DNA from 2 places in the Pseudomonas sp. KU26590 genome. Region 1 is predicted to be linked to the other one. Evidence: riboswitches for the same ligand, from Rfam matches in the RefSeq annotation. Region 1 holds a riboswitch; the other holds the start of a gene.
The links. A riboswitch is a leader RNA that binds a small molecule or an ion and turns the genes downstream of it on or off. The one in region 1 is predicted to bind cobalamin.
Positions count from the first base shown of each region.

Region 2: it holds a riboswitch for cobalamin, as region 1 does, so the genes downstream of both, cobO (cob(I)yrinic acid a,c-diamide adenosyltransferase) here and OKW98_RS13785 (CbtB domain-containing protein) in region 1, are expected to answer to the same signal.

Region 1 covers NZ_CP110644.1:3,164,904-3,169,285, forward strand. The annotation lists one part of gene OKW98_RS13770 (IS3 family transposase) at 1-49, opposite strand, end outside; one part of gene OKW98_RS13770 (IS3 family transposase) at 49-313, opposite strand; gene OKW98_RS13775 (cobalamin biosynthesis protein) at 537-971, opposite strand; gene OKW98_RS13780 (CbtA family protein) at 968-1,687, opposite strand; gene OKW98_RS13785 (CbtB domain-containing protein) at 1,699-1,908, opposite strand; cobalamin riboswitch at 2,005-2,238, opposite strand; cobalamin riboswitch at 2,364-2,589, shown strand; gene cobW (cobalamin biosynthesis protein CobW) at 2,717-3,808, shown strand; gene cobN (cobaltochelatase subunit CobN) at 3,811-4,382, shown strand, end outside.
Region 2 covers NZ_CP110644.1:1,969,655-1,974,036, reverse strand. The annotation lists gene cbiB (adenosylcobinamide-phosphate synthase CbiB) at 1-145, opposite strand, end outside; gene bluB (5,6-dimethylbenzimidazole synthase) at 142-792, opposite strand; gene OKW98_RS08880 (cobyrinate a,c-diamide synthase) at 803-2,104, opposite strand; gene cobO (cob(I)yrinic acid a,c-diamide adenosyltransferase) at 2,101-2,712, opposite strand; cobalamin riboswitch at 2,819-3,045, opposite strand; gene OKW98_RS08870 (C40 family peptidase) at 3,574-4,110, opposite strand; gene OKW98_RS08865 (C40 family peptidase) at 4,199-4,382, opposite strand, start outside.

The sequences.
Region 1 (4,382 bases):
CGAACCAGCCGATACGTCACTTCAGTTCGCGGGCAAAGAAGGCGGTAGCCTTTTTTAAGATGTCGTTGTCCGTCTTGAGCTGCCGGTTTTCCTGCTCCAACTGCCGAATGCGCTGCTGCTCAGCCGTCAGCGGATTTCCAATCCCGGCCTGGCCCAACTGCTCGGCGTCGTACTGGCGGATCCACCGTCGTACAGCCGTCTCACCGAGATTCTGGTCCTGGCAAACCTGCGGAACGGTCAGGCCCTGATCCCTGACCATCTTCACGACTTCCAATTTGTAGCTGTCATCAAACCTGTTGCGTTTTCTGGTCATGAAAAACTCCTCGATAAATGTATTTTCCACTTATCGAGGTGTCCGGGGAAATTAGACCACTGCACACTGACGCTTTCCCGGCTAAAGCCGGTCCTACGAGGGTACGCGGTGTGTCCGTAGGACCGGCTTTAGCCGGGAAGGGGCCTGTGTGTGCGCCCTGAAACTCGAGGTGTGACACCTGACGCTTTCCCGGCTAAAGCCGGTTCTACAGTTTGAGCCGTTCCTACGAGGTCGAGCCAGCCCTAACGGTTGCGGTTGCCAATGCGAACGTCGCATGGGGGCTTTTTCGGCGGGGGATGACCAGCGTTGCCGCCGAGCCGGTCAACCGGGTCGCCATCGCCAACGCCGCGCTTTCCGCCACGCCGTAGCAGCCGGTGCGCTCAAAAGCGATGTCCGAGCGGTAAGTCAGCTGTGGCGCGTAGGCCGCCAGGTCACCCGCACAGAAGAATCCGACCGTCAGGCCCAGCGTCTGAGCCAGTTCCAGCATTCCCGCTTCAGCCGATTTGCCCTCAATCGAGGCGAGGGCAGCAATGTCACTCAGCCCAAGGCGCAACTCGCGCAGAGAGTCATCCATCAACTGCCGAAGCTCCAGCGCTGAACAACCGCGCTGGCAGCCCAGACCGACCACCCACAGCGGTCGGTCGCGCGAATCATTCACAGTGCGGGGTTCAACCCGGGCTGCGTCGCCGGCGTTTCACTGCGGCGAAACAGCCAGGCGCTGATCCAGCCCAGGGCAATCCAGAAAACCGCGTTGGTCAGCAGCGACGCAATCTTGAATTGCGCCTCAAGGGCTTCCGGGGCGAGTGCCGAATGCACCGCCGGCTGCGGGGCGCCGACGATATGCGGCACCACCAGAATCATTGCGCCCAACACTTTCAGCGCCCAGTGTTTGGCAAACACTATCAACGCCAGGCCTGTAGCCGTGGAGGCGGCAGTGCCGACCCACCAGATCTGCCGTTGGGTCAGGTCCGCTGCGACGGTGCCGGGCAGTTCAGGCGGTAGGCCCAGTGTTGGCGCCAGCACGAACACGGCATAACCGGCCAATCCCCAGAGCACGCCTTCTCGAGCGCTCGTCGGCGTGCGCAGGGTGTACAGCGCCGCCAGCATCAAGGCGAATCCGACCGCCACCACCAGATTGCCGCCAGTGGTGGACAGCACGCGCTGCCAGCCGTCTTCCGGCTCCCAGGCTTCGGCGTCATGGACGTGGCCGGCCATCGCACCCTCGGCGTGCTCGTGGATCTCAGTGGTCGGGGCCTTTTCGTAGGTCTCCGCCTGCAGGATCAGTGGCGCCACCGAGACGCTTTGCAGCAGCGTCAACAACAGCGCGGCGAGCAGTCCGGTAAACCCGGCCGTTTGCGCAATTCGCTTGAACATGGCGGCGGGTCTCAATGGCAAGGGAAGGCGGAGCTGTGACGGGTGTCGTGTGCCGCGTTGTGCACCGCATCGATATGGGAGAAGCCGGCGAAGTACACCAGAAACGCACCGAGAAACATCGCGCTGGCGGCGGCGACAAGGCGCTGGCTTTGCGTGCTCGCAACGATCGTCGTGGTGGTTGTGCTGGTGCCGGACGTCTGGCGGGGTGTGCTGATGGACATGGCGCTTCCCTCTGAAATGGATTCAGCGGACGGAAAGGCGCGAAGACACCGCAGGCGAATGCCGGCAGTGCTCAACAGCGCCCGCCCACCGCGGGTTGTTATGTAGCGTTGTCGGGCCGGTCTCCGGGCTCGCGAGGGGCACATGCAACAGCCGTTACAGCCGTTGTGCCTTCAAGAATCCCCTTCCCATGTCGTTGCCGACACAGTGGATCTGACTCTTCACTCGCTTACCGTTGCGGGGGCAGCACCGGACTGATACACACCCGAAGGTCTGCACGCACCGGTTTCCCGTTTCACCCTGTGAAGGGCACCCGTAACAAGGTGTGTAGGAGACCACGGGCTGTTTGGCTCGTCAATCGACCCGTCAACCGGTATGTCAATCGATGCAGCGCTCGGTGCATCAATTGGCGCGGCAATCATTGCAACAGCACGATTGACCGGCCTCCAGTCACTGCGTAGCCTTGCGCACTTGAGGTTCGCCGGCCGTCTTTATGAAGGCCACCGGCGCTAAGAAGGGAATGCGGTTTCAAGCCGCAGCTGCCCCCGCAACTGTAAACGGACAGCTTCATTGCACAGCCACTGCACGAGCGGGAAGGCGCGATGAATGCCAGTCGCCTGATGATGCCTGTCAGCGACCGGCCGCCGTGAGCCAGGAGACCTGCCTCGAATCGGACCGCCTGCCAGCGGCCGAGGAATTCCACTACAACCGGGCGGGGTGATCCGGTGGCGAATCAAACCGCGCGCCAGCTTCCGCCGGCCCTGCGCTGTTTTCGTCCTCGTTGCCCTGCCGCATGCCTGAGGGCAACCGATGAAAACACTGGCCAAACTCCCCGTCACCATCGTCACCGGCTTTCTCGGCTCGGGCAAAACCACCTTGCTGCGGCATATGCTCGACAACGCCGAAGGCCGACGCATCGCCGTCATCGTCAATGAATTCGGCGAACTGGGCATCGACGGCGACATCCTCAAGCAATGCACCATCGGCTGCACCGAAGAAGAAGCGCTTGGCCGCGTGTACGAGCTGGCCAACGGCTGCCTGTGCTGCACCGTTCAGGAAGAGTTCTTCCCGGTGATGCAGGAACTGGTGGCCCGTCGTGGCGACCTTGATCACATCCTCATTGAAACCTCGGGTCTGGCCCTGCCGAAACCGCTGGTGCAAGCCTTCCAGTGGCCGGAAATCCGCAACGCCTGCACCGTCGATGCCGTGATCACCGTGGTTGACAGCCCGGCCGTGCTCGCCGGCACCTTCGCCGCGTTCCCGGATCAGGTCGACGCCCAGCGCAAGCTTGATCCGAACCTGGACCACGAATCGCCGTTGCACGAGCTGTTCGCCGATCAACTGGCCAGTGCCGATCTCGTCGTGCTGAACAAGGCCGACATGCTCGACGCCGACGCTCTGGCCGCCGTGCGCGCGGAAGTCTCGGAAGAACTGCCGCCGGCAGTAAAAATCGTCGAAGCGAACAGGGGCCAGCTGCCGATCAGCGTATTGCTGGGCCTGGGCGCTGAATCCGAGCTGCACATAGACGGCCGCAAGACCCACCACGATCACCATGAAGGCGACGACGCTGACGATCATGACCATGACGCCTTCGACTCGATTTCCATCACGCTGCCCCAGGCCGATGAGTCGCTGTTGCTCGATGCCCTGACCCAGGCCGTCGTGCAGCACGGCATCCTGCGGGTCAAAGGCTTTGCCGCCATTCCCGGCAAACCCATGCGTCTGCTGGTGCAGGGCGTCGGCACACGCTTCGACAAGCATTTCGACCGCGCCTGGAAAGCAGACGAAGCCCGCGAAACCCACCTGGTGCTGATCGGCCAGGAACTGGATGCGGGCGTCCTTGAAGCGCAATTGCGCGATGCGGTCTCATTGCGTGACGCGGTCTCCGGGATCAAAGGCTAACCATGCACCTGCTGCGTACACAGCCCGGCGGTTTCGTTCCCGACGACAGCATCGCTGACCTGGGCCAGACGCCCGCCGAGCTGGTGATCCTGTGCAGCGCCGACTCGAATCTGGCCCTGCTGGCGGAAACCGCACGGCAATTGCCGGATGACTACCCGAGCCTGCGCCTGGCCAATCCGATGCAGGTGCAGAACCATGCATCGGTGGATTTGTACGTCGACGAGGTGCTGCGCCACGCCAAGGTCATCCTGATTTCCCTCCACGGCGGTATTGGCTACTGGCGTTACGGCGTCGAGCGGCTGGTGGAACTGGCGGCCAAAGGCGTGAAGCTGATTCTGGTCCCGGGCTGTGATCGGCCGGACCCCGAGCTGAGCGGCCTGAGCACCGAGTCCGCCGAAGACCGCGAGCGGCTCTGGCATTACTTGCGTCAGGGCGGCAAACACAACGCGCTGGCGCTGTTCAACTTTATCGCCACGCGGTGGCTGGGCGGCGACTATCCCTGGGCCGAGCCGCAAACCCTGCCGCGCACCGTGATTTATCACCCGCACAACACCAACGCCGACCTGGCGCGCTG
Region 2 (4,382 bases), 1.2 Mb from region 1:
TGCGCCAGCCGCGGCCGGCGGCATTCAGGCGCTGTTCGATGCGCTCGGCAAAACGGCCGAACGCCACCAGCGGGTGGTTCCGTTTTGGCTCGCCGAGCAACGCGTCCAGCGCGACCCCGGCGACGCTCAATAACGCCACACTCATGCAATCACTCCCCATGTGTTCTCGTAGACCAGCTCTTGCAGCGCGCGCGGCTGCGCCCAGCCTTCCATCACCAGCATGGGCGCGGGGTAGAACGCCTTGACCGGACCCAGGCACAAAACCGCCAGGGGTTTTGAACCGGCTGGCATCTTCAGCAGATCGGCCAGGGCCTGGGGATCGAACAACGATACCCAGCCCATGCCCAGACCTTCGGCACGCGCTGCCAGCCAGAGGTTTTGAATGGCGCACGACAGCGAGGCCATGTCCATTTCCGGCAAGGTGCGGCGGCCAAAAATGTGTTTCTCGCGGTCGTCCATCAAGGCGGCGACCAGTACTTCGGCGCAGTCACTGATGCCCTCGACCTTCAGTTTCATGAAATCGTCAGACCGTTCGCCCAGGGCTTCGGCGGTGCGAATGCGCTCCTCCTCCACCTGCGCCTGAATCTGCGCGCGCAATTCCTGATCAGTGATGCGCAGGAAGCGCCACGGCTGCATCAGACCAACGCTCGGTGCGTGGTGAGCGGCTTCGAGCAGGCGGGCCAGCAACTCGGGCGCCACCGTGCCACCGCAGAAATGGCGCATGTCGCGACGCTCGGCAATGGCGCGGTAAACGGCCGCGCGTTCCGGGTCGGTGAAGGTGTGGTCAGTCATGGGAGCGGGCTCATGGCAAAAACAGCGCCGCCATCGCCTGGGGATTCGAGGGGAAGTAAAAGTGCACGTACGACGCGGTCATGCGCCCTTCGCGGTACACCGCTTCGGCGCCGCGCCCGCCATTGGGGCTGAGGCCGCGGGCGATCGGCGTCAGTTCGGTGCTGGTCAGGGAGTGGTGATAGGTGTGGCCGCGCAGCGTGCCTTCCGGCAGTTCGACCGATTGCAGGGCCAACGCCGCCAGACGCTTTTGCATCACGGCTTCGCCTTTGAGCAAGCCCACCCCTTCGGCGCGGTGGCCGTCGACATCGGTCAGGGCATCGAGCAGATACAACATGCCGCCACACTCCGCCAGCAGGGGTTTGCCGGCGGCGTGGTGCGCGCGAATGGCGGCGAGCATTCTGTGGTTTTCCGCCAGCGCCGTGTGGTGCAATTCCGGGTAGCCGCCGGGCAGATACAGGCTGTCGGCGTCGGGTAATTCACGGTCGCGGATCGGCGAAAAGAATGACAGTTCGGCACCCATCTCCCGCAGCAGGTCCAGGCTCGCGCCGTAGAAAAACGCGAACGCTTCGTCATGGGCGATGGCGATTTTCACGCCCGCCAGCAGCGGTTCGGCGGGAACGAACTCGGGCGCGGTGAAGGTCACAACCGGCGGCAATGTGGCGTCGCAGGTGCTGGCCAGCGCGGTGGCGGCAGCGTCGAGGCGCATGTCCAGATCATTCAGCTCGCTGGCCTGAACCAGGCCGAGGTGCCGGCTGGGCAGCTCGATGTCAGTCTCACGCGACAGCGCGCCGTACCAGCGCAGGCCTTCGGTCAGGCTACCTTCCAGCAACTGCGCGTGGCGCACCGTGCCAACCCGATTGGCTAGCACGCCGGCAAACGGCAGATCCGGCTGATACCGCGCCAATCCCAGCGCCAATGCGCCGAAGGTCTGGGCCATGGCCGTGCCGTCGATCACGCCCAGCACCGGCACGCCGAAACGCCGGGCCAGGTCTGCGCTGGAGGGCGTGCCGTCGAACAAGCCCATGACGCCTTCGATGAGGATCAGGTCGGCATCGGCGGCGGCTTCCCACAACAGGCGCCGGCTTTCGTCCTCGCCGATCATCCACATGTCCAGTTGGTACACCGGACGGCCGCTGGCGCGTTCGAGAATCATTGGGTCGAGAAAGTCTGGCCCGCACTTGAACACGCGCACCTTGCGCCCCTGATTGCGGTGCAGACGGGCGAGTGCGGCGGTGACGGTGGTTTTGCCCTGACCGGACGCAGGCGCGGCGATCAGCACTGCCGGGCAGTGGCGGGGTTGACGCTCACTCACAGTTCGATGCCTTTCTGGGCCTTGATACCGGACTGAAAGGCATGCTTGACCACGCCGATTTCGGAAACGGTGTCGGACAGGTCGATCAATTCCTGCTTCGCCCCACGCCCGGTGACAATCACGTGCTGCATCGGCGGACGTGCCTGCAAGTCGATGAGCACCTGCTCCAGGTCCAGATAGCCGTGCTTGAGGGCGATGTTCAGCTCATCGAGCACGACCATGCCGATGGAGGGGTCCTTGAGCATTTCCCGGGTCACGGCCCAGGCGGCTTCGGCGGCGGCGATGTCACGCTGGCGGTCCTGGGTTTCCCAGGTAAAGCCCTCGCCCATGACGTGGTAACGCACCTGTTCGGGGAAGCGACGGAAAAACATCTCTTCGCCGGTGCTGTGGCGGCCTTTGATGAACTGCACGACGCCGCACTGCATGCCATGGCCCATGGCGCGGGCAAGCATGCCGAACGCCGAGCTGCTTTTGCCCTTGCCGTTGCCGGTCAGGACCAGCAGTAACCCGCATTCATTCGGCGCGCTGGAAATGCGCTCGTCCATCACCGCCTTTTTGCGCAGCATGCGCGCCAGGTGGCGTTCGTCACGTTCGGGGGATTCGCTCATCTCAGCTCTCCGCTTGAGGGCAGGTGTGGCAAACGGAGGGCACAGGCAAAGACTGTCGGCAGGCACCGGACAAGGCCCGGCCTGCAGCAGAGCATCGCCCTCCGTGATGCTGTTCGATGGATCAGGCCGGTCTCCGGACTCATGAGTTGCCACAACCGTGGCAGGCCAGGCGCCTTCCCATGTTCAGCGAACACAGTGGCATTGTGCGTGGCCTTGACTCATTTACCGTTGCGGAGGCAGCGCCGGAATTGATCGCACAAGCAATCGCACCGGCTTCCCTGTTTCACCCATTGGACCAACCTAGTCCCGGGCACCTGAAACATGGCGCGAAGGTTAGAGGGTTGACCCCAGAGCGTCAATCAAGGGATCGCACATGCCTCTGCTTGAGTGCGAAACCGTAGAAGCCGGTGCCTGCCTGAAACGCGAGATCGTAGGAGCCGGCTTGCTGGCGAAGGCGTCGGGCCACACGACAGTGCAGCGTCTGCACGAATGCGTTCGACAGCAAGCTTGCTCCCGCAGGTTCAGCGGTCAATGCGGAAGTCGGTAAACCACGCCCCATTGTAGGAGCGCGCTTGCCCGCGAAGGCGGTGGTTCAGGCGACCGATGTGTCACAGGCAAAATCTTTCGCGGGCAAGCGCGCTCCTACAATGATCTCGGTAACGCCCACCATCTGTGGCGTACACACAATCCGTAGATATCGGGTTGCTGGCGAAGGGGTCAAGGCAGTCACATCATCGGCGAGGGATGAATCAGGTTCGCCTGCAAGCCGGCTCCCACGGAGGGGTGTGTTTGCCGCGGGCTTCGCGCCGCTGGTCATGTGTTCGCCCGCCAACAGCGATTGAACACATTGCATCAGGGTGACTATTGCTTGGCCAGGTTCGATGGCTGGATAACGCGCTTGGCATTCAGCCAGGCTTTTTGCCAATACGGCTTGTCGAGGCTGTCGAGCTTGACCGTGCCGCCGGTGGCCGGCGCATGGACAAATCGCCCTTCCCCGACGTAGATGCCGGCATGGCTGACGTTGGAACCGCCGCTGGTGGCGAAGAACACCAGATCACCGGTCTGCAACTGGCTGCGGTCGATGTCGGGGCCACGCAGGGTGATCATTTCCCGCGTCGATCGCGGCAACGTAATACCGGCGGCGTCGTGGTAGACGTAGCCGATCAGGCCGCTGCAATCGAAACCCGAATCAGGCGTGTTGCCGCCCCAGCGATAGGGCGTGCCAACGAGGCCGATCGCGCGCAACAGGACGTCGTCGGCGAGCGGTGAAGGAAACTGGGGAGGAGCGGAAACCACAGGCCGGTAGACGACCTTGCGTGGAGCGGGCGGTGGGGTGCTGGAACATGCGGCCAGCAGCACAGCCAGAGAGGCGACGATCAGGCGAACCGTTAACGACATAAACACGACAACCTGTGCGGGATGCAGCTTACTGTGCCGAGAGCCTGGATTGCGCGCAAGAGGGGGTTAGCCCTTTGCGCGCCCGGGATTAACGGGTTTGGCGCTTGATTGTAGTCGAGGTCATCGCGGTGGTGGTTGCAGGTACCGTTGACGATGCCGTTGCAGGTGTTGTTACAGGTGCCATTGCCAGCGCGCGTTTGGCTTCGATGAACGTCTTGGCCCAGTAGGCATCGTCGAGGCTGTCTACGCGGACACCGCCGCTGCGACGGCTG